3 regions of the Enterococcus bulliens genome follow, and region 2 is predicted to be linked to each of the others. Evidence: predicted binding sites of a transcription regulator. Region 2 holds the regulator's gene; each other region holds the start of a gene.

Region 1 (7,658 bases), on a different contig from region 2:
AAAAGCACCCGATTGATAAAGGATTGGTGCATTTTTAGGGACTGCTTCTTTACAACGCTCGATCCGATAAAACAAGGCTTCTTTTGCCAAGGTTAATTTTTCGTCAAGCAAGCGCCAAAAATAAGCTTGATCTTGACGTGCACGTAAGGCCAAACGCGGGAGATTCAAAGTAACAACACCTAAATTCATTCGGCCGCTGGTCACTTCTTGTTCGTGATGATCTTTAAAGCTTTGTAAAAAAGAACGACATCCCATAGGCACTTTGAAACTCCCAGTTAATTCCACGATTTTATCGTAATTTAAAATATCTGGATACATCCTACGCGCTGAACAAGTTAAGGCCAATTGTTTGATGTCATAGTTTGGATCTGTCGGTGCGAAATTCGTTCCTTTTTTAATTGTAAAAATCAACTTTGGAAAAATCGCTGTCCGTTTTTTGATCCCAAGCCCTTCGATACGGATCGTTAAAATCGCTTTTTGAATCTCACGTTCAAACCAATTCGTTCCTAGACCAAAACCTACAGAAGTAAAAGGCGTTTGTCCATTGGATGTAAATAAGGTATTGATTTCGTATTCCAAACTTTGCATCGCATCATAAATATCTTTTTGTGTGCGCATGGTTGCATAGTCTTGTTGTTGTGTAGTATCAAGCCAAACACTAGCAACTTGAAGATGTTTCTCGTAGTTTTTTTGTGCAAAAGGTGCAAGTAATTCATCGATCCGATCGACGGAACAGCCGCCATATTGACTAGAAGCAACGTTGGCGATGATCTGCGAGATTTGAGCGGTCGCGGTTTGGATCGAGTGGGGGCTTTCTACTTCAGCATTCCCGATCTTAAATCCGTGATCAAGCATTTCTTTAAAATCGATCAAACAACAATTTGTCATCGGAGCATATGGATGGTAATCCAAATCATGATAATGCAGATCACCTTTAAGATGTGCTTTAGCGATTTGTTTTGGAAGTAACTTTAAGCCTGTCGTTTTGGCAACAAGTCCTGCAGTTAGGTCGCGTTGTGTATTGAAGATATCGCTATCTTTATTAGCATTCTCATTTGCGATCGTTTGGTCTTTTTGTTGCAAACGGGCCACCAGCAAATTTAGATCTTGTTGTTCGGTGTACAGTGTCGCAAATTTCTCGTCATACGTCTGAATTGCTTGACGTAATACTGGAAATTGTTGTAACGCATCCATGATGATTGTTTTTAGCTTTTGCGTTGTACGCAAGTTGTCTTCTAGCGTTTGCCAAGTGTTTAAAACGGTTGTCGACAATTGATCGACTAAATTTGGATCGAGTTGTTCTTGTTCGATCAATTGCGAAAATAAAGTGTCTACATGTTTATGATCAAATAAAACCCATTGACCAGAACGTTTTAAAATCTTGTTAGACTTGTTTAACGGTACACGAATACTTGGAAAAGTATTAGTTGTTACGCTCATATATTTCCCCTCATTTCTCCAAAACTTCTTCTCTATCATAAGGAAAAAAAACAGATAAAACAACTATATATTGTGTTTTTAAAAATGTTCACACACTATATATAGGTTGAAAAGCAATGAAAACAAATGGATTCAAACTTTCGTTTGGATCAAAAAAAAGTTTGTGATTTATTTTTTTTATTTGGTGTTTTATCATTAGTAGACTCGTGGGAAGTATAAAAATATGATAGGATAAACACAAGATGAGAGGTGAAGAGATGAAAAAAATTATTCAAGTAGATCATTTGACAAAATCATTTGGCAGTCGTTTCAATCAAAATAAAATCTTAGATAATTTATCATTTAGTGTTGAAAAAGGAGAGTTTGTGGGGATCATGGGCCCAAGTGGTGCAGGGAAGACGACGTTGATGAATTTGCTTGCAACAATTACCTTACCGACACTTGGTTCGATCATGATCGCTGATGAGCAAATCACGAAGATGACTGAAGATGAGCGCAGTCGTTTTCGTCGCAATAAGATCGGCTTTATTTTTCAAGACTTTAATTTATTGGAAACCTTGAATGTTCAAGATAATATTAGCTTACCTTTAGCAATTGAGCACTTAGGTCCAAAGGAGATCGAGTCACGGGTCAAAGAAGTGACCAAAATGTTGGGAATCGATCATTTACTTTTGCGCTATCCCAATGAACTGTCGATTGGACAAAAACAAAGAGTCGCGGCTTCACGTGCGATTGTGAAAAAGCCCAAAGTAGTATTTGCCGATGAACCAACTGGCTCACTGGATTCAAAAGCTGCAACAGAACTACTAAATTATCTCGTCGAAATCAATCAAACTCAAGCCACAACTATTTTAATGGTGACGCACGACCCGTTTACTGCAAGTTATTGTGACCGTATTCTTTTTTTAAAAGATGGTGTCTTTTTCTCAGAAGTCGTACGTAGAGGAAGTCGTAAAGAGTTTTTCGATCAAGTCATCGATATGCAAGCGACGATCGGTGGAGGAGGACGGATGAATGCTCGTTAAAATCTTATTACGGAGTTTTTTTAAACAACTTAAATCATACCTGATCTATTTTTTATGTATGTCGACATTCGTTATGATTTTTTATTCGTTTAGTGCGATCAACTATGATCAACCTTTGATTGTAAACGTCAAGCAAGATGTTCAAATTTCTGGTTCATTGTTATTTGGAAACATTATGGTCGCTGTCATTGTATTGATTTTTTCATTAAGCGCCAATCGCTTTTTTGTCAATAAACGCCGCAATGAAATGGGACTGTATCGATTATTTGGGATGCAAAAACGACAAATCGTGGGTGTCTTTTTAATTGAAACCCTTTTTTTAAATACCATCTCTTTAGTGATCGGGATTTTAGAAGGAATCTTATTCTCAAAATTATTTTCGATGATACTTGTTAAAGCGATGAACTTAAATATAGAAAGTCCGTTTTTTATTTCAGTAACATCGGTCATCCTAACGATTGGTGTTTTTTTACTTGCGATCGTATTGATTTTTATTCAAGATTTATTGTTGATACGTCATTATCAATTGAGTGACTTGTTTCAAATGACGAAACAAGAAGCTAGTTTTCAAACGGTTATTGATCGCAAGCGGTTCATTTTCGCTATTTTAGGTGTCGCATTTATTGGATTAGGGTATTATTTTTCGTTTACTTTTGTATCTTCTTTACGTTTTTATATCGTCACGACGGATGATTATACCGCGATTTTTTGGTTGCCCTTTTTGATTATTTTACTTTGTGGTGTTGGGACATATATGGTATTTGCCTATACGCTTCCGGCACTACTCTACTATTTATCGCGCTCAAAAAAAGTACGAACGAATGGGCTTACGAGCTTTTTACTAAGCAATACCCGTTTGCATCTTCATAAAAGCTGGAAAACTTTCTCATTTATTACGGTATCGCTAGGATTATCTATTTTTTTGATTGGAGGCATATTAGGGAGTTTTTCTTTGATTTATAATGTGGTCGAATTGTCTAATCCAACGACATTTCAAATCGTTCCACAACAAGTCAATCAACTTGAAAATTTGATCGACCAAGCTGATGGGGAGATCTCGGCAAAAAAAGAATTGACTTATAAATTAACTGCGTTTCGTTTAGAACAAACCAATTTATTTGATGATGATCTATATAGTAAAGTCGAACTAGTCAACCTGCTTTCACTTTCTGAATACCAGGAGTTAAATAAGATGGTCGGCTACTTTCCTAAAATTGAATTTACAAATGATCAAGAAGCCATCTATTTTTATCAAAACTACTTAGTCGACGGCCGATTGGTGTCAACGGATAAACAAATCACATTAGAAGACGGAACGCCTCTAACGCTCAAGCATATCTATACAGATATATTTGGTGACGCACGAATGCGTTATACGAAAAATGTTTTAGTGGTTTCAGATGAATTGTTCCAAAAATACCAAGGATTCGAACACAAGTTGACTTATATCAATGCGACAGGATATAACGCTAGTGTGATTGAGTATTTATTAGCTAGTCGTATTGAGGAAAACTGGGGTGATCCCATCTATTATAGTTACAAATCTACCGACCAAGGGATCGACGGTCAAATCAGTCTAGAAAAACCAAATGGAATCAAAGAAAATGCAGAAAATATGTTGATTTCAGGTGAGAAAACACGGTTGAACTTTAAAGATCGATATGCAGAGGTACGCGCTGGAAGACGTACGTTAGGCTTAGAAGTCTATATCTTTGTGTTTATTGGATTTACGATCTTAGTCAGTACAGCTGCAGCCTTGTTGGTTCGACAATTTACATTAGTCGAAACGGAACGAAAAACCTATCAACTGCTGCGAAATATCGGGATCGATCAGCATATGATACGTAAATTGATCTATTACCGTAATGCACTTGTATTAGGACCAATATCCTTATTAGCGACACTGCATGGGATTGTTTCTGTCCATGTGATACGAACGCTTATCCATGGAACAAATTATTGGATCGTTTATTTGTTTGCATTTTTAAGCGTCGTGGTATATGTGATTGTCTATATTATGTGTTCACTGGTCTCGATTCGTATTACTGAAGAGCATGACATTTCTTAAAAGAGTTAAAATATTCTTAATATGCTCAAAAGTTTCCCTCATTTTTGCGCTATTAGGCGCTTTACAGTGGTAAAATGACAAAAGTTAATGATCTTACTGAAAAATCATTGAAAATTAAAATTGGAATTGAGGGAGAGCGGAATGAATCAAGCGATTCGTGCATTTTTTGCGAAAGATTGGGTACGTTTTGTTGGACGAACGTGTCTGTATATTTTCATTTTCGTTATGTTGATTTATTTGTATCATTACAAAAATATACAAGGAGGCTCATTTATTTATAATGAATTTTAATTCAAGCATAGATGACCGTTTCGTGTATCAAGTCATCGATACATGGGCACAAAATCATCCGGAACAAATCGTGTATCAACATCAAGATACAACGTATACGTACGGACAGTTAAAAAGCTACTCTGAACGTGTGGCTTGTTATTTGACCAAAGAATTCCCCGATCGACGGCCGATCGTAGTGTTTGGTGGGCAGCAGATGGAAATGCTCGTTTTATTTTTAGCCGCGAGTAAATCTGGACACGCGTATATCCCAATCGATACGCATACGCCAGTAGAGAGAATCGAACTGATCTTATCAGTTGCCGATCCATCTATGATTTTCGCTGTCGATCAGTGGCCGTTAAAAACGAGTGATTATCCAGTTATTATTAGTGAGGAACTATCGACAATCATCGAAACATTTGAAGAAGTCGTACCGTTACAAGGAATCACGTTAGATGAAACTTACTATATTATTTTTACTTCAGGGACAACAGGAGTGCCAAAAGGGGTCCAGATCAGCCAACGAAATCTCTGGTCATTTATAGAATGGGAGTGTCGTGCGTTAGGCATTAAGCAAAATGATCGCTTCTTATCTCAAGCACCATTTTCGTTTGATTTGTCAGTTATGTCGATCTATCCAGCGCTTGTTACTGGCGGTGCGCTTGTTCCGATGGAAAAAACAGTGATCGAAGACTTTAAGCAGTTATTTGCTACGTTACCAACGTTACCGATCGATGTTTGGGTCTCTACACCTTCGTTTATGGACATTTGTTTGATGGAAAAACACTTCGATCAACAACATTTGCCACAGTTACGCGTCTTTTTATTTTGTGGGGAAGAATTGACCAAAGAAACCGCAACATTATTAATGACACGCTTTCCAGAAGCTGAGATCTACAATACGTATGGTCCAACGGAGGCAACGGTCGCAGTCAGTGGTATAAACATCACACCAACAATCGTGGAACAGTATCCACGCTTACCGATTGGAAAAGTCAAAGAAGATACGACTGTGGTGATTTTAGATGAAGGTCGTATTTGCGAGCCATTAGAAAAAGGCGAAATCGTGATCGTTGGGCCTAGCGTTTCAAAAGGCTATCTAAATAACCCTGAAAAAACGGCGCAGGCCTTTTTTGAATTTGAAGGTCAACCAGCTTATCGGACAGGAGATGCAGGATTTTTCACAACAGATCACGTATTGTGTTATGACGGTCGATTGGATTTCCAAATCAAATTACATGGCTATCGCATGGAACTAGAAGAAATCGATCATCATTTAATGAACGTTTCTTTAGTCAAACAAGCTAGCACTGTACCAAAATATAAAGACCACAAAGTTCAACAGCTAGTAGCATATATCGTCGCCGAAGACAACGAATATGAAAAAGCGTTCCAATTGACGAAAGCGATCAAAGCAGAACTAGCGCAACAAGTAATGCCGTATATGATTCCACAAAAATTCGTCTATGTATCTCAACTGCCGCGTACGATTAATAGCAAGATTGACCGCAAAGCATTAATCGCTGAGGTGAATGCGATATGAGTTTGACGCATATGATTCCTTATGCACAGCCGTTATACTTTGCTTATTTACTAGTTGCGCTCTTACCAATTGCAATCGGACTTTGGTTTGGTCACAGATTCCGAATATACGAAGCTTTTGTGACGGTATTGTTTTTATGGATCAGTTTTGGTGGTGAATTTGCACATCAAGGCTTGGCTTTGATTGGCTATGTCCTCTATCAGTGTGTATTAGTCGGTGGCTATTTTACATTGAAACAAAAGAAAAACAGTACGCCAATGTTTTACATAGCCGTTTTATTGGCTATTTTACCTTTAGCGATCACGAAAATTGTCCCCTTTTTTACAGCAGGACAGCCGTCGATTTTAGGTTTCTTGGGTATTTCTTACCTAACGTTTCGCTCGGTGCAGATGATCATGGAAACACGCGATGGATTGATCAAAACGTATAGTTGGATCGATTATTTACGCTTTTTGTTATTTTTCCCTACGATCTCCTCAGGTCCGATTGACCGCTACCGTCGCTTTTTAAAAGATGAACAAGAAGCGCCGCAAAAAGCGCAGTATATCGAACTATTGGGTAAGGGTGTCCGATCGATCATGCTCGGCTTATTGTACAAATTTATCATTGGGTATTATCTAGGAACCGTCTTATTGCCAATCGTCTCGCAAGATGCTTTGATTTCAGGTGGATTGTCTCTTAGTTTAGTCGGATATATGTATGTGTATAGTCTGTATTTATTCTTCGACTTTGCAGGTTATAGTCTATTCGCTGTGGGAACAAGTTACATTATGGGGTATAACGTGCCAATCAACTTTAATAAGCCATTTTTATCCCCGAATATCAAGGAATTTTGGAATCGTTGGCATATGTCCCTTTCTTTTTGGTTCCGTGATTATGTTTACATGCGCCTGATGTTTACTTTGATGAAAAAGAAAGTATTTAAGAGCCGGATCGTATCGTCAAATGTCGGCTATTTTGCCTTATTTTTATTAATGGGTGTTTGGCACGGATTGACTTGGTATTACCTTTTATATGGAGTGTATCATGCAGCATGGATTTGTTTGAATGATGCTTGGATTCGCTATAAGAAAAAACATAAACAGTTGCCTTCCAATCGTTTTACGTATGCTTTTTCGGTTGTGGCAACATTTCATGGCGTTTGTTTAAGTTTCCTGATTTTTTCAGGTTTTTTAGATACATTGTTCTTTAAATAATAGATGAAGAAAGAGTGAAAAAAATGGAAGAAACAGTATTAGCGATTTTAGAAGAATTGACGGGAACAGATGAAGTACGGGAAGATTTAGATTTGGCTTTATTTGACGAAGGG
Region 2 (7,658 bases):
AGGTGTCATTTTGTTTGAAAAAATGGGGTTACCTGTAATCAAAAAAACGAAAACGGGCTATTCCACAGCTGTAGATGTCTTAGAACAGTTACGCGAACAAGCGCCAATCGTTGAAGATATCCTAGTGTACCGTCAAATTGCGAAGATTCAGTCGACGTATGTCGAAGGATTGCTGCGTATGATTCAAGCTGATGGAAAAGTGCATACGCGCTATATTCAAACACTGACACAAACTGGTCGCTTAAGTTCAGTCGATCCGAATCTACAAAACATTCCGATTCGTTTAGAAGAAGGACGGAAAATCCGTCAAGCGTTTGTTCCTAGAAAAGCGGATTGGGTCATTTATTCCTCAGATTATTCACAAATCGAGTTAAGAGTATTAGCTGATATGTCACATGATGAGCATTTGCAACAAGCGTTTATTGATAAACAAGATATCCATACGAGTACGGCGATGCGCGTATTTGGCGTGAGCGAGGCAGAAGTGACAAGTAATATGCGTCGGGATGCAAAAGCGGTGAATTTTGGAATCGTCTATGGTATCTCAGATTACGGTCTGTCTCAAAATTTAGGGATCACAAGAAAAGCTGCACAGCAATATATCGATACGTACTTTGAACGTTATCCAGGCGTGAAAACCTATATGGAAGAGATCGTAAAACAAGCCAAGCAACAAGGATTTGTCGAAACGTTGTACCATCGCCGCCGATATTTACCGGATCTAAATTCAAAAAATTATAATATTCGTTCATTCGCGGAACGTACGGCGATCAATACACCGATTCAAGGAAGCGCAGCAGATATTCTAAAAATCGCCATGATCGATCTTTCAAAACGCTTAAAAGAAGAACAATTACAAGCAACGATGTTACTACAAGTGCATGATGAACTTGTATTTGAAGTACCAAAAGAAGAAGTTGAACGTCTTGATGTATTGGTCAAAGACGTAATGAATCATGCTGTTTCTCTAGCTGTCCCATTAGTCAGTGACAGTAGTTGGGGAACGACATGGTATGATGCAAAGTGAGGAGATATTATGCCTGAATTACCAGAAGTCGAAACGGTTCGCAAAGGACTGGTTCAACTCGTTACAAATAAAACGATCGAAGCCGTGAATGTCTATTGGCCTAAGATCATCGAGCAGCCTGAAGTTCAACAGTTTCAAAGCGATTTAGTCGGCCAAACGATCCAAACCGTTCATCGCCGAGGAAAATACCTCATCTTTGTATTGGATACAGTTGAAATGGTCTCTCATTTACGAATGGAAGGAAAATATGATTACTTTCCTAACATCACACCTAAAAGCAAGCACACACATGTGACGTTTACCTTCACTGATAAAAGTCAGCTCCATTATCAAGATGTGCGTAAATTTGGACGAATGGCGTTGATTAAAAAAGGAACAGCAGGGATGTATAAAGGCATTAAGAAATTAGGTCCAGAACCGATTTTACCTGATTTTTCTTTAGATGCGTTTCAGATTCGTTTGAAACGAGTGAATAAAGCGATCAAACCTGCACTACTTGATCAAACGATTGTTACAGGACTAGGAAATATTTATGTGGATGAAGCGTTGTGGCGAGCAAAGATTCATCCAGAAACACCAGGATCTTTATTAAATACAACAGAAAGCACCGCTTTAAATGAAGCGATTATCGCTGTGTTACAAGAAGCTGTTGAAGCGGGTGGAACGACTATTAGAACGTATCAAAATGCTCTTGGTGAAGCAGGTTCGTTTCAAACATCGCTTTATGTATATGGCCAACAAGGAACACCTTGTGTGCGTTGTGGCACAGCGATCATCAAAACAAAAGTAGCACAACGCGGCACACACCTTTGTCCGCATTGTCAGATAAAAAAGGGCGTACGCGTATGACGATCGTACTAGGAATCACTGGAGGGATTGCTTGTGGTAAGACAACGGTCGTCACGTATTTAAACCAACAAGGGATACCGGTAATTGATGGCGATGTGATCGCGCGAAAAGTAGTCGAAAAAGGACAAGTAGGCTTAACGAAGCTCGTATCTGCTTTTGGTCCAACCATCTTAACAAAAGAGGGACAGCTAGACCGTGCTCATCTTGGTTCTTTGGTGTTTGCAGACCAGACTAAGCGTGAACAAATGAATCAGATTTTAGGTCCAATTATTCGCAAGGCGATCTTATCCGCCATTGATCAGTACAAAAAACAACGTGTTCCTTTAGTATTGGTGGATATTCCGTTACTTTATGAACACCATTATGAACAGTATATGACCAAAGTCTTAGTCGTAAGTGTGTCTCTTGATACTCAGTTAACACGGTTGATGAAACGCAATGGCTATAGCCAAGCTGAAGCATTAGCACGGATTGAAAGTCAATGGCCACTGAGTAAAAAGATTGAAAAAGCTGATATTCTTGTTGATAACGAAGGCTCTATTTATGATACACATCGACAATTGGATCAGATTTTAGCAAACTTGCAACAATTTGATGATAAAATGCTATGAAAACTCTAGTAAATCTAGAGTTTTTTATTTTGAATAGTGGGAGAGCGAAATGGTTTCATGTTATAATAAAGCCACTATTTAAGATTCGTAAGCAAATTAAAGTGAGGTGAACGGTATGCATTGTCCAAAATGCCACCATCAAAATTCTAAAGTTGTCGATAGCCGACAAGCAGATGACGGTCGGGCGATCCGTCGACGTCGCGAATGTGAACATTGCGGATTTCGTTTTACGACATTCGAGCGAATTGAAGAAACACCGTTACTTGTCATCAAAAAAAATGGTGACCGAGAAGAATTCAATCGAGAAAAAATTTTACGAGGGTTGATTCGTTCTGCTGAAAAGCGTCCTGTTGCGATGGAACAAATGGAGGCGATCGTGAGTCACGTCGAGTCTCGTGTTCGCGAGCTTGGAGAAAAAGAAGTATCAACCACGCAAATCGGTGAATTTGTAATGGAAGATTTAGTGAAACTTGATGAAATTTCTTATATTCGTTTTGCAAGTGTATATCGTCAGTTTAAAGACATGTCGGTGTTTTTAAAAGAACTACAAGATATTGTCGATAAAGCCAATCATCAGTCGTAAGGAATAGGAGTAAGATTATGGCAACTATTGCCCCAAATACATTGTATCAAGTCCGCTATGCAAGAGTCTTGACCTCTGCTGAGCGTGAGGCATTGTCGACACTTTATCAACCAATCATTGGTGCAGAGGCGGCTGCACTTTACTTTATTTTGCTCGGCGATGGTCAAGCAAGTAAAGAACATACTCATCTTGAGTTATTGCAATTACTTCCAATAGGGCTGACAAAATTAATTGAAGCACGCAAAAAATTAGAAGGCCTAGGATTATTAGCTGTTTTTCAAAAAGAAACAGAAGCATTCGGTGTAATCTATGGCTATGAATTGCATTTGCCACTAACACCAGAGCGCTTTTTTTCAGATACCACCTATAGTTTTTTATTAGAAAGTGTGATCGGTGAACGTCGTTTTCAAGAATTGTTGACGCGATATACTCCCAAAAAAATCCATTGGGAAGGCTTTACAGAAGTTACCCAAAAATTTGCAGATGTATACCGATTCGATTTGACTCGTTTTGGTCAAAAGATGGAGACGTTTGAAGCCATTTCGACTCAATTTTCTCCAAATACTAAAAATGTGATCGTAGAACAAACCTTAGATATTGGGTTTATGACGTTTCACGCACATAAAAAACAGATTGCAAAAGAAAATTTTACGGATGAATTCAAACAGCAGTTAGCACTTTTGCATCAATTATACGGGTATGATGAGCTAGAATTGGTTGAGTTAATGACACAAGTGGTCTCCTTAAGTGATGGCATGGTTGATATCAAAGCGTTAAAAAAATTGATTCAAACACGCAATGCCCAGTCCCAAAAAGTAAGAAAATCAACTGACACAACATCTTTAGATGAACAAAAACGCTTGAATACATTACGGCAATCGGGTTTTTCTGAAACGGATATCTTAGTGATTCAAGAAAGTGAAAAATATCTGCCATATGATTATTTTACGGCGATCAAACGGGAAAAGAAAAGTTACATTTCAAAATTAGAAGAATGGCTAGTCCGTGAATTGGTCGAACGTAGTCGGTTGAATAGTAGCGTGATTAATATTTTATTGCATTATGTGTTAGTCGTAAAAAATAATAGTACGTTGCCACAAAAGACGGTCGAAAAATTAGCGGCGGAATGGTCAGAAAAAGAGGTCACACGTCCTGAAGAGGCTGTCCAATTGGTCCGAGCATTGGACAAAGAACACAAACAAGCGCAAGAAGCTCGAGCAAAACAGCCATCACGCTATGGCAAGCCGGTGAAACAAGAAGTGTTGCCAAAGTGGTTAGCAGAACAAGAAAAAGAAAAACAAAAACAAAACGAACAAAATCCAAAAGAAGGTTTGGAACAACCGGCAAAAACATCGCAAGAGCAAGCACAACAAGAAGCACTTGAAGCACGGTTGCAAGCATATCTTAAACGTAAAGAAGGTGAACAATAATGGAAGATTTAGGCAAAAGTATGCAACAAAAAATGGATCAAAAAAATTATCGTGCTCGTTATCAAGAGATGATGGAAGACGTATTAAAAAACGAAGAAGTACAAGCGTTCTTAGCAAAACATAAAACTGAATTAACGCAACAAGACATTCAAAAAAGTTTTGCTAAGCTATATGAATTCGTCCAAGAAAAACAAAAATTTTTAAATAATGATCCATCCATGATCGCACCCGGTTATGAGCCAACGCTCACCATGAACTTTCACTTTATCGACGTCACGTACGTTCCGACAAGTGCCTTACTGGAAAAAGAACACCAACAAGAAGTCAAAGCTAGAATGCGTACGTTACATATGCCAAAAGATATTCAAGAGGCATCGATCGAGCACTATGAGCGCTCATCAGGGCGTAGTCAGGCTTGGCTTGCAGCTGTTGACTTTATCGAGTCTTATCAAGCAGATCCCAAAGCTTTTCATAAAGGATTGTATTTAGTTGGTCCGTTTGGCGTTGGAAAAACGTATCTATTAGGTGCGATCGCTCGTGAACTAGCAGAAGCAGGAAAACAAACGACCTTAGTCCATTTTCCAACCTTTGCATCAGATATGAAACAAGCGATCGCAAAGGATCAAGTCGGAGAAAAATTGGATGCGATCAAACGTACGCCTATTTTGATGATCGACGATATCGGAGCAGACTCGATGAGTAGTTGGATTCGCGATGAAGTGTTTGGAATTATTTTACAACATCGCATGCAAGAACAGTTGCCAACATTCTTTTCTTCCAATTTCTCAGTTGAAGAATTAGAGGCCCATCTGACCGTTTCCCAACGTGGAGATGTCGAACCATTAAAGTCAAAACGCATCATGGAACGGATTCGGTATTTAGTAAAAGAAATCGAGGTCACTGGACCCAATCGTCGTCTAGGCGAACAGTAGGAAAATAGGAGTGAACGAGTAGTGAATGAACAACTGTTATCAAAACGATTGGAACAAGTTGGACAATTTGTGCCAAAAGATGCACGCTTAGCCGATATTGGTTCTGATCATGCATATCTACCAGTAGCCTTAACGCTAAAAGGTGTACTTTCATATGCCATCGCAGGTGAAGTCGTTAAAGGGCCGTATCAATCGGCAAAACGTCAAGTAGAAAAGCAACATTTGCAACATGTCATCGATGTACGTTTAGCAGATGGATTAGAAGCCATCACGTTGGCAGACAAAATCGATACGATCACCATTGCTGGAATGGGGGGATCGTTGATTCGCTCGATTTTAGAAAATGGGGATCAAAAAAAACGTTTAGCACATCGCGAACGGTTGATTTTACAACCCAATATCGGTGAAAAAACATTACGCGAATGGTTGGTCGCGCATCGTTATAAGATTGTTGACGAAACCATTTTAACGGAAAACCAAAAAATCTATGAAATTATTGTAGCTGAACCAAGTGATACAGCAGTCGTCTATACGCCGCAAGATCTATTATTTGGGCCTATCTTACGACAACAGCACACACCGACACTTGTTGAAAAGTGGTCACGAGAAGCGAAACAAAGAGAATATGTATTGACTCAGTTGCAACAAGCAGCAACGTTAAACCAAGAAAAATATGATCAAACCAAGCAAGAATTGGATTGGATCATGGAGGAGTTGGCAACATGGTCTTAGGCAGCACGTTTATGAGCCGTTTTGAAGAATATTGCCCACAATGGCTTGCAGAAGAAAAAGATCCTGTAGGCCTACAAATCGGCACTTTAAATAAAGAAGTCAAAAGAGTCATGATGACACTTGATGTGCGCCCTGAAGTGGTAGCAGAAGCGATCGCAAAAAAAATCGATTTAGTGATTGCAAAACATCCACCGATTTTTAGACCAGTTCATACGCTTACGACAGAAGATCCACAAACGAAGATGTATATCGATTTGATCCAACATGATATCGCCGTTTATACAGCACACACCAATATGGATATTATCCACGATGGACTAAACGATTGGTTTTGTGAAGATTTATCCATTCAAGAAACGACGTATCTCAAAGCGACCCATACACTCCCTATGGCTGTATTCACGATCATAGACGCCCCTGAACGATTCGCTACGCAATTGGCGATGCGGTTTAAAGACTTAGCCGGCGGAATTGAGATCCTTGATACAAAACCACTGAAGTTTGCTGTGTTAGAAAAACAAGTAGCAGTCATTCAACAATGGTGTGATCGCCAAGGAGTACTCGCAACTAGTGAAAAAAGCCTGCAAATGCAAACATTTGGGATTGGCCGTGTGGGGACTCTCACGACACCTAAATCATTAGATGCGTTTGCAGCAGAGGTAAAACAAGCGTTCCATTTAGATGGCTTACGTGTTGTTCCGGCAAATAATCAAATGATTCGTACTGTTGCGATTTGCGGAGGTAGTGGAGGTAGTTTGTATCCAAATGCTTTAGAAAAACAAGCAGATGTCTATATTACAGGCGATCTGTATTACCATACAGCGCATGATTTACAAGCACTCGGATTAGCAGCAATTGACCCAGGACATCACATTGAAGAGCGATGTATTTTGACATTTGTTCAGAAAATGATAGAGTGGAGTCAAGTAGACGGTTTTGCCGTAGATGTAGTAGCCTCTACAGTGAATACCAATCCATTTTATTTTAAATAAATCAGTTAAAAGGTAGGCGTTTAGTATTATGTATGAAAATTTAGTTCCACGATTTATTCGTTATGTGAAAACAGAAACACGTTCAGATGCAACTAGTGACACGACACCCTCTACACCCACACAAATTGCGTTTGCAAAAGAATTAAAAAAAGAGTTAGAAACGATCGGTATGTCTGATGTCGTCTATAACGAAAGCAATGGATTCGTGATGGCGACGTTACCTAAAAACACTACGAAAGAAGTCCGTTCGATTGGCTTTATTGCACACATGGATACAGCTGACTTCAATGCCGTCGATGTAAATCCGCAGTTTGTCGAGAACTATGATGGTCAAACAACAATTCCGTTAGATGCAGAAGGAAAATATACACTTAACGTGAAGGACTTTCCAAATCTAGCACACTATAAAGGTCAAACACTGATTACGACAGATGGCTCGACTTTATTAGGATCAGATGATAAATCAGGCATCGCTGAAATCATGACTGCGATGGAATACTTA
Region 3 (7,658 bases), on a different contig from region 2:
AATCGCTTTGGTCTTCGTAATGGGGATAAAGTCGCTGGAAAAGCTCGACCACCTAAAGAATCTGAGCGCTACTATGGCTTGATGCATGTCGATAGCGTCAATGGGAAAAACCCTGAAGAAGCAAAGCAACGTCCACATTTTCCAGCATTGACGCCACTTTATCCAAATCGTAAATTACATTTAGAAACGACAAAAGAACGGTTGGCTTCTCGAGTCATCGATTTGTTTTCACCAATTGGCTTTGGCCAACGTGGTCTTGTCGTAGCACCACCTAAAGCCGGGAAGACGAGTATTTTAAAAGAAATCGCAAATGGAATCACGAAAAACCATCCGGATGTGGAATTGATTGTGTTATTAGTCGATGAACGTCCAGAAGAAGTGACGGATTTAGAACGTAGCGTCAAAGGCGATGTTGTCTCCTCTACTTTTGACCTACAACCAAATAACCATACGCGCGTGTCTGAATTGGTTTTAGAACGTGCGATGCGTCTAGTAGAAGACAAACGTGACGTCGTGATTTTAATGGATAGTATTACACGTCTTGCGCGTGCGTATAACCTAGTTTCGCCACCAAGCGGTCGAACGCTAAGTGGGGGGATCGATCCTGCCGCGTTGTATCGTCCGAAAAAATTCTTTGGTGCCGCACGTAATATCGAAGAAGGTGGAAGTTTGACGATTATTGCGACAGCCTTAGTCGATACCGGTAGCCGAATGGATGACGTCATTTATGAAGAATTTAAAGGAACAGGGAATATGGAGTTGCATCTATCCCGTCAATTAGCCGAACGACGTATTTTCCCAGCCATCGATTTGAAACGTTCAAGTACGCGTAAAGAAGAACTCTTAATGTCTGAAAGTCAGCTAGAAGAGACGTGGCGCATTCGTAATCAAATGCAAGGCGACGCATTGGAATATACGGAACAATTTGTACGGTTTATGAAAAAAACACCAACAAACGAAGCGTTATTACAGGCGTTTAAAGATGTGACGTTTACTGAAAAAAATGCCAAAAATAAAAAAAGATAATTGCCAAGTACGTTAAAAAATGATAAGATACTCTTGTTGTATTAAAACAAATAACTCTGCTTCAGCACATGAAACAGGGCAAAGGAGAAAAGCATAATGAAAAAAGATATTCATCCAGATTACCATCCAGTAATCTTCTTAGACTCAACTACAGGTTTCACATTCTTGTCAGGTTCTACTAAACACTCACAAGAAACTATGGAATGGGAAGACGGAAACACTTACCCAGTAATCCGTGTCGAAGTAACTTCTGACTCTCATCCATTCTATACTGGACGTCAAAAATTCACTCAAGCAGACGGACGTGTGGATCGTTTCAACAAAAAATACGGTCTCAAAGATCAAAACGCTGCAGAGTAATTCTGTTGAGTTTAAAAAAGCTTTCCTTGAAAAAGGAAAGCTTTTTTTGTCGATAAATAAATGAAAAAAAGCAGCTTCTCATAGAGAAACTGCTTTTGCTTATTCCATTCCAATTAAATAATCGTCTTCTTGCATCGCTTCAACACTACCTAATAGATAGCCATTACCAACTTGTGAGAAGAAGTCATGGTTACTGGTTCCAGTAGAGATCCCGTTCATCACGATTGGGTTCACATCGCTAGCACCATCTGGGAACAATGGATCTTGACCAAGGTTCATCAAGGCTTTATTGGCATTGTAACGTAAGAAGGTTTTCACTTCCTCAGTCCAACCGATTCCATCGTATAATTGTTCGGTGTATTTTTCTTCATTTTCATATAACTCATAAAGCAATTCGTACATCCAGTCTTTTAAACTTGCTTGTTCGTCTTCTGGTAGTTCATTAAAACCTAACTGGAATTTATAGCCGATATAGGTTCCATGGACAGACTCGTCACGGATGATTAGTTTAATGATTTCGGCAACGTTCGCTAGTTTATTATTTCCAAGGTAATACAAAGGCGTATAAAAGCCAGAGTAAAATAAAAATGTCTCTAAAAAGACACTGGCGATTTTTTTCTCTAATGGCGTTCCATTTTTATAGATCTCGTTGATGCGCTCAGCTTTTTTTTGTAAGTAAGGGTTTGTATTCGTCCATTCAAAGATATTGTCGATTTCAGCTTTTGTGTTTAATGTACTAAAGATCGATGAATAACTTTTTGCATGGACAGATTCCATAAATTGGATGTTGTTTAACACGGCTTCTTCATGAGACGTGCGCACGTCTTTTTTTAATTCATCCATCCCATTTTCAGACTGTAAGGTATCTAAAAGTGTTAAGCCCCCAAAGACATAGCCCACAAGTTCTTTTTCCTCAGCGCTTAGTTTACGCCAATCATCTAAATCATTCGATAAGGGAATACGTGTATCTAACCAAAATTGTTCCGTTAATTTTTCCCAAGTCGATTTATCAATAATATCTTCGATGGCATTCCAGTTTATTGCTTTATAGTAAGTTTCAGACATAAAAGGTCCTCCTGTTCATTAAAAGAGAGAGTGCGTGATTAAATCACACAGCTCTCACAATCGTTACTGCCAATTTCTTCTGCATCATCGGTAAAGGTACGTACATAGTAAATGGATTTGATCCCTTTATGAAAAGCATAGTGACGTAAGATATTTAAGTCACGTGTCGTTTGTTTGGTTGTCGTTTTCCATTCATACAAGCCTTCAGGAATATCAGAGCGCATAAAGAGCGTCATACTCATTCCTTGGTCGATATGGCGTTGTGCAGTAGCGTAGACGTCGATGACCTTACGCATATCCATATCATAGGCTGATTTATAATAGCTAATCGTATCGTTTGATAAGTGTGCAGCTGGGTAGTAGATTTTTCCGATTTTCTTTTCTTGACGTTCTTCGATCAAGCGAGTGATCGGATGTAAGCTTGCACTGGTATCATTGATGTAAGAGATCGAACCATTTGGTGCAACGGCTAAACGGTTTTGATGATACAAGCCATCTTTTTGAATCGCTTCAGATAGAGCTTTCCAATCGTCACCAGTAGGGATGTGGATCCCTTCAAACAAAGCTTTTACTTTATCTGATTTTGGTTGATAATCAGCTTCGATATAAGGTGTGAAGTAAGAGCCATCCGCATATTTTGATTGCTCAAAATTATGGAAGCTTTCATTACGTTCTTTGGCGATTTGGTTGCTTTCAACAAGCGTCCAGTAGTTTAACAACATGAAATAGATATCCGTAAATTCTAGAGAATCTTTTGATCCGTATTCCATTTGGTTTTTCGCAAAGTAGGTGTGTAGACCCATTGCACCAAGACCGATCGTATGGTTTAAACGATTTCCGTTTTGGATCGAAGGTACAACATCGATATCTGACGCATCGGTCACATACGTCAACGCGCGTGTCATCGTACGTACAGAACGTCCAAAGTCTGGGCTATCCATTAAGTTGACGATATTGGTTGAACCTAAGTTACAACTAATATCCGTACCTAATACTTCATACTCTTGTTTGCCATTGATTTCAGATGGTTCTTGAACTTGCAAGATTTCTGAACATAAGTTACTCATAATAATTTTACCCGCAACTGGATTGGCGCGATTGGCAGTGTCCACGTTGATGATATAAGGGTAGCCAGATTCTTGCTGTAATTTAGACAATTCATTTTCTAAGTCACGTGCTTTGATCTTCGTTTTACGAATTCTTGGGTTTTGCACCAATTCGTCGTATTTTTCCGTAATGTCGATATAAGAAAAAGGAATACCGTATTCACGTTCAACACTATACGGACTAAACAAATACATATCTTCGTTTTTACGTGCTAGTTCATAAAATTTATCTGGTACTAAGACACCTAAAGAAAGTGTCTTTACTCGAATTTTTTCATCAGCATTTTCTTTTTTCGCAGATAAGAACGGCATAATATCCGGGTGGAAGACGTTTAAATACACAACACCTGCACCTTGACGTTGACCTAATTGATTGGAGTAGCTAAAGCTATCTTCAAACAATTTCATAACGGGCATCACGCCACTAGCGGCACCTTCATAGCCTTTGATTGGCGCGCCTGCTTCACGTAAGTTGGATAAAGTGATTCCGACACCGCCACCGATACGAGACAATTGTAAAGCCGAGTTGATCCCACGACCGATTGAGTTCATATCATCGGTTAATTGGATCAAGAAACAAGAGACTAATTCACCACGGCGTTTTCGCCCCGCATTTAAGAAAGAAGGAGTTGCTGGTTGATAGCGTTGGTGGATCATTTCGTCCGCTAACGCTAAAGCAAGTTCTTCGTTTCCATCGGCGAAATACAACGCATTAAACGCCACGCGATCTTCATAAGCTTCTAGATAATAAGCACCATCGTTGGTTTTTAATGCGTATTGTGAATAGAATTTATAGGCAGCCATAAATGACTTGAATTCAAATTGTTGTTCATCTAAAAAGGTGTATAAGCGTTCGATAAATTCAGGAGAATACTTTGCTAAAAATTCTTCTTCTAAATAATCTTCTTGTGTTAAAAAGGCCACTTTTTCTTTGATTGAAGCAAAAGTTTTCGTATTTGGTTCAACATTTTCTTTGATAAATGCTGCTAATGCTTCCTTGTCTTTATGCAAGGGGATTTGACCGTTAACAGGTCGGTTGATTTCGTTATTTAGTTTAAAATAACTAACATCAGTTAAAGAGTTTAAACTCATGATTCCACACACCTTTACGTAAAATAAAATAAAAAAGGTGGACTTGTAGTCGTAAGACCGACAAATCCAACAAATAAAAAAGTTAAACGAATTAGCTAGCTAATTGTTTTAATTGATCAGGACGGAAACCAATGATGGCTGAGCTGTTATCTGAAGTGACAACGGGCACGCTTTGGAATCCTTGTTCTTTTAACATATCAATATATTCTGGTTGTGCATCGATGTTGATTTCTTCAAATGCAACATTGTTTTCAGTTAAAAAGCGTTTCGCCATTTTACATTGAATGCAGTTGTTTTTTGAGAATAATTTAACGTTCATAATCGTTTCCCCCTAAGAAAAATTTCTGTCTAGTTGATATAAAAAATATTAGTCGAAAAAGAAAGTAAAGTCAACCTCAAAACACTAGATATTGTGTCTGTAATAAAAAAGAAACACAATAACTTGTGTTTCGGTAGTGTTTGAATATAAGTGGTGCGGTTTGTTCGATTATTCGATAACATAAAAAAATTCTAAAAATGTTTTGTTGATAAGATCAATTAAAGATCTGTTCTGAAATGATTCAACATATTCCATTTAATCATAAATTCAGCAAAAAAGGAACTAAAAAATGCTCGAAAAATCGAGATTTATTTTTAGTCAAAAACTGTTTTTTTCTTGACAATAGTAAAACAAGGATCGTTGTGGATATTGTGTAGATTTCATTCGTGTTTTGCCAAAAGTACTTAAACAAGGCATTGACTTTTTTGTAAAGTAAACTACTAAAATAACAGCTAAAAAAAGTGTAATTTATCAAAAATATCTTTTGAAAATAAATAAAATAACGATAATAAAAGTTTTTTCCTACTATTATTAGTGGGATAATTCGCGTTATGAAATAAAAGATAGCGATTGACTTTTTAAAAGTGGGGGTGTAAGATAAGCAAGTATTCATTTTAGGGACGTTAGCTCAGTTGGTAGAGCAGCTGACTCTTAATCAGCGGGTCGTGGGTTCGAACCCCTCACGTCCCATGGGTGCCAAACCCACGAGAATGGTATTTTGTCGGCGTCTTCGGACGTTTCGAAGACGAAATACGCATTCTCTTTTTTTGTGCTATACTACAACTAAAAGGGGAATGGGGACAAAAAAATAGAGTTGGATGTGAGGCTATCGTGTTAAAAAAACGATTACATCGTGTATATGTTTTTGGTGATTTTACGCTGACCCTTTTTTGGATTGCCTTATTTATCTTGAGTTTATCAGGCATGATCAATATCGATCAGGTCCCGTATGTCTATTTAGATCAAGGAATCTTACTGATTTTTACAGTCAGCTATATTATTGGGTTTATTCGTGCACCTAAAAAGCGCAAGTATATCCTTGATAATATCTTTAATCTACTAGCCATTATTCCTTTGAACTTATTAAATATTGGAATTTTGTCACGTGCCAATCGGATTTTTCGGATTATCAATTTATTAGCTAAACTTGGCCAGAATAAAAATAGTATTTTGTATCGTAATGGATTTATTTATGCGCTCTATGCTAGTGCGTGTATTGTCTTTGTAGGAAGTGGCTTTTATAGTATCGTGGAAAATATCAGCTATGTTGACAGTATTTGGTTTAGCATTGTGACGATGACGACAGTAGGTTACGGCGATATTGTTCCCCAAACATCTTGGGGTAGAGTGATTGCGGCAGTTACGATGATGTTTGGGATTGGCTTTATCGGGATGTTGACCTCAACGATTACCAATTACTTTAAAGACAAACAGACCAAACAACGAGATGATCAAAGTGATCTCGAAGAACAAGAACAACAAAGTGAGCTGCATCGTTTAAGTGAACAAGTCGCAGAACTCACGCAGATCGTCCAACAGTTATCTGAGCAACTTGATGCTGAAAAGAAACACCTTAAGTAAAAGCGAGGAATTTGTTCATAATTTGTTCACAATTAATTGGTATAGTCATTTCATACCAACAAAGTCTTATTAAAGACAACCCTAACACTTTTTCATTTTTACTCCGGCCTATTGGTTCCCCAAACCAATAGGCTCTTTTTTGATTTTAGGGAAAGATGAAACGCGCGTCAAAATATTGTATAATGGAAAAGATAAAGTAAACGGAAAGAAAAAAGAGGTGGCCAATATGAAAAAAATCTTGGTTGTGGATGATGAAAAACCGATTTCAGATATCGTCAAGTTTAATTTGAATAAAGAAGGATATGAAGTATTTACCGCATATGATGGAGAAGAAGCACTTGAAAAGGTGCGTGAAGTCGAACCTGATTTAATTCTTTTAGATTTGATGTTACCTAAAATGGATGGATTAGAAGTTGCGCGTGAAGTGCGCAAGACGTACGACATGCCGATCATTATGGTAACCGCTAAAGATTCAGAAATCGATAAAGTGCTCGGATTAGAGCTTGGTGCAGATGATTATGTTACGAAGCCTTTTTCAAATCGTGAGTTAGTGGCACGCGTAAAGGCAAATCTTCGTCGCGGCGCAACGAGTGCAAAAGAAGCAGAAGAGCCAGTAAATGCCGAGTTGAGTATTGGGGACCTGACGATTCATCCTGAAGCGTATATGGTAACCAAGCACAATGAAGCGATCGAATTGACACATCGCGAATTTGAATTGTTACATTATCTCGCCAAACATATCGGACAAGTGATGACTAGAGAACATTTATTGCAGACGGTTTGGGGCTATGATTATTTTGGTGATGTTCGTACAGTCGATGTGACGGTAAGACGATTACGTGAAAAAATCGAAGACAATCCAAGTCATCCAAATTACTTAGTCACACGTCGTGGTGTTGGCTATTACCTACGTAATCCAGAACAGGAGTAAGCCTTATATGAAAACAAAAGTTCGCTTTTTCCAGTCGGTGAACTTTAAGATCGCCCTGACATTTATCTTGATTTTGTTGATTTCAATCGAGATTATCGGGGCGTATTTTATTCGCGGCTTGGAACGTTCGACCATCAATAGCTTTATTACAGATATGAACAACAGTGCCTCTTCGATT

Evidence for each region. Region 2 encodes NrdR, which represses ribonucleotide reductase genes. Its sites were predicted from a motif close to ACACNATATATNGTGT; they were not measured.
Region 1: the regulator NrdR is predicted to act here: its motif matches at 1,501-1,516, upstream of nrdD (anaerobic ribonucleoside-triphosphate reductase).
Region 3: the regulator NrdR is predicted to act here: its motif matches at 5,050-5,065, upstream of nrdH (glutaredoxin-like protein NrdH).

The regions. Positions count from the first base shown of each region.
Region 1 covers NZ_JBSMXK010000028.1:1,464-9,121, forward strand. The annotation lists gene nrdD (anaerobic ribonucleoside-triphosphate reductase) at 1-1,440, opposite strand, end outside; gene ACWOEC_RS10925 (ABC transporter ATP-binding protein) at 1,698-2,465, shown strand; gene ACWOEC_RS10930 (FtsX-like permease family protein) at 2,524-4,533, shown strand; gene ACWOEC_RS10935 (teichoic acid D-Ala incorporation-associated protein DltX) at 4,675-4,824, shown strand; gene dltA (D-alanine--poly(phosphoribitol) ligase subunit DltA) at 4,814-6,349, shown strand; gene dltB (D-alanyl-lipoteichoic acid biosynthesis protein DltB) at 6,346-7,545, shown strand; gene dltC (D-alanine--poly(phosphoribitol) ligase subunit DltC) at 7,569-7,658, shown strand, end outside.
Region 2 covers NZ_JBSMXK010000006.1:75,512-83,169, reverse strand. The annotation lists gene polA (DNA polymerase I) at 1-1,027, shown strand, start outside; gene mutM (DNA-formamidopyrimidine glycosylase) at 1,037-1,876, shown strand; gene coaE (dephospho-CoA kinase) at 1,873-2,487, shown strand; gene nrdR (transcriptional regulator NrdR) at 2,603-3,070, shown strand; gene ACWOEC_RS04790 (replication initiation and membrane attachment family protein) at 3,088-4,500, shown strand; gene dnaI (primosomal protein DnaI) at 4,500-5,432, shown strand; gene ACWOEC_RS04780 (tRNA (adenine(22)-N(1))-methyltransferase) at 5,454-6,164, shown strand; gene ACWOEC_RS04775 (Nif3-like dinuclear metal center hexameric protein) at 6,155-7,156, shown strand; gene pepT (peptidase T) at 7,185-7,658, shown strand, end outside.
Region 3 covers NZ_JBSMXK010000002.1:38,501-46,158, forward strand. The annotation lists gene rho (transcription termination factor Rho) at 1-1,026, shown strand, start outside; gene ACWOEC_RS01525 (type B 50S ribosomal protein L31) at 1,123-1,386, shown strand; gene nrdF (class 1b ribonucleoside-diphosphate reductase subunit beta) at 1,486-2,451, opposite strand; gene nrdE (class 1b ribonucleoside-diphosphate reductase subunit alpha) at 2,490-4,649, opposite strand; gene nrdH (glutaredoxin-like protein NrdH) at 4,741-4,968, opposite strand; tRNA gene ACWOEC_RS01545 (tRNA-Lys) at 5,586-5,658, shown strand; gene ACWOEC_RS01550 (ion channel) at 5,800-6,549, shown strand; gene yycF (response regulator YycF) at 6,776-7,480, shown strand; gene walK (cell wall metabolism sensor histidine kinase WalK) at 7,488-7,658, shown strand, end outside.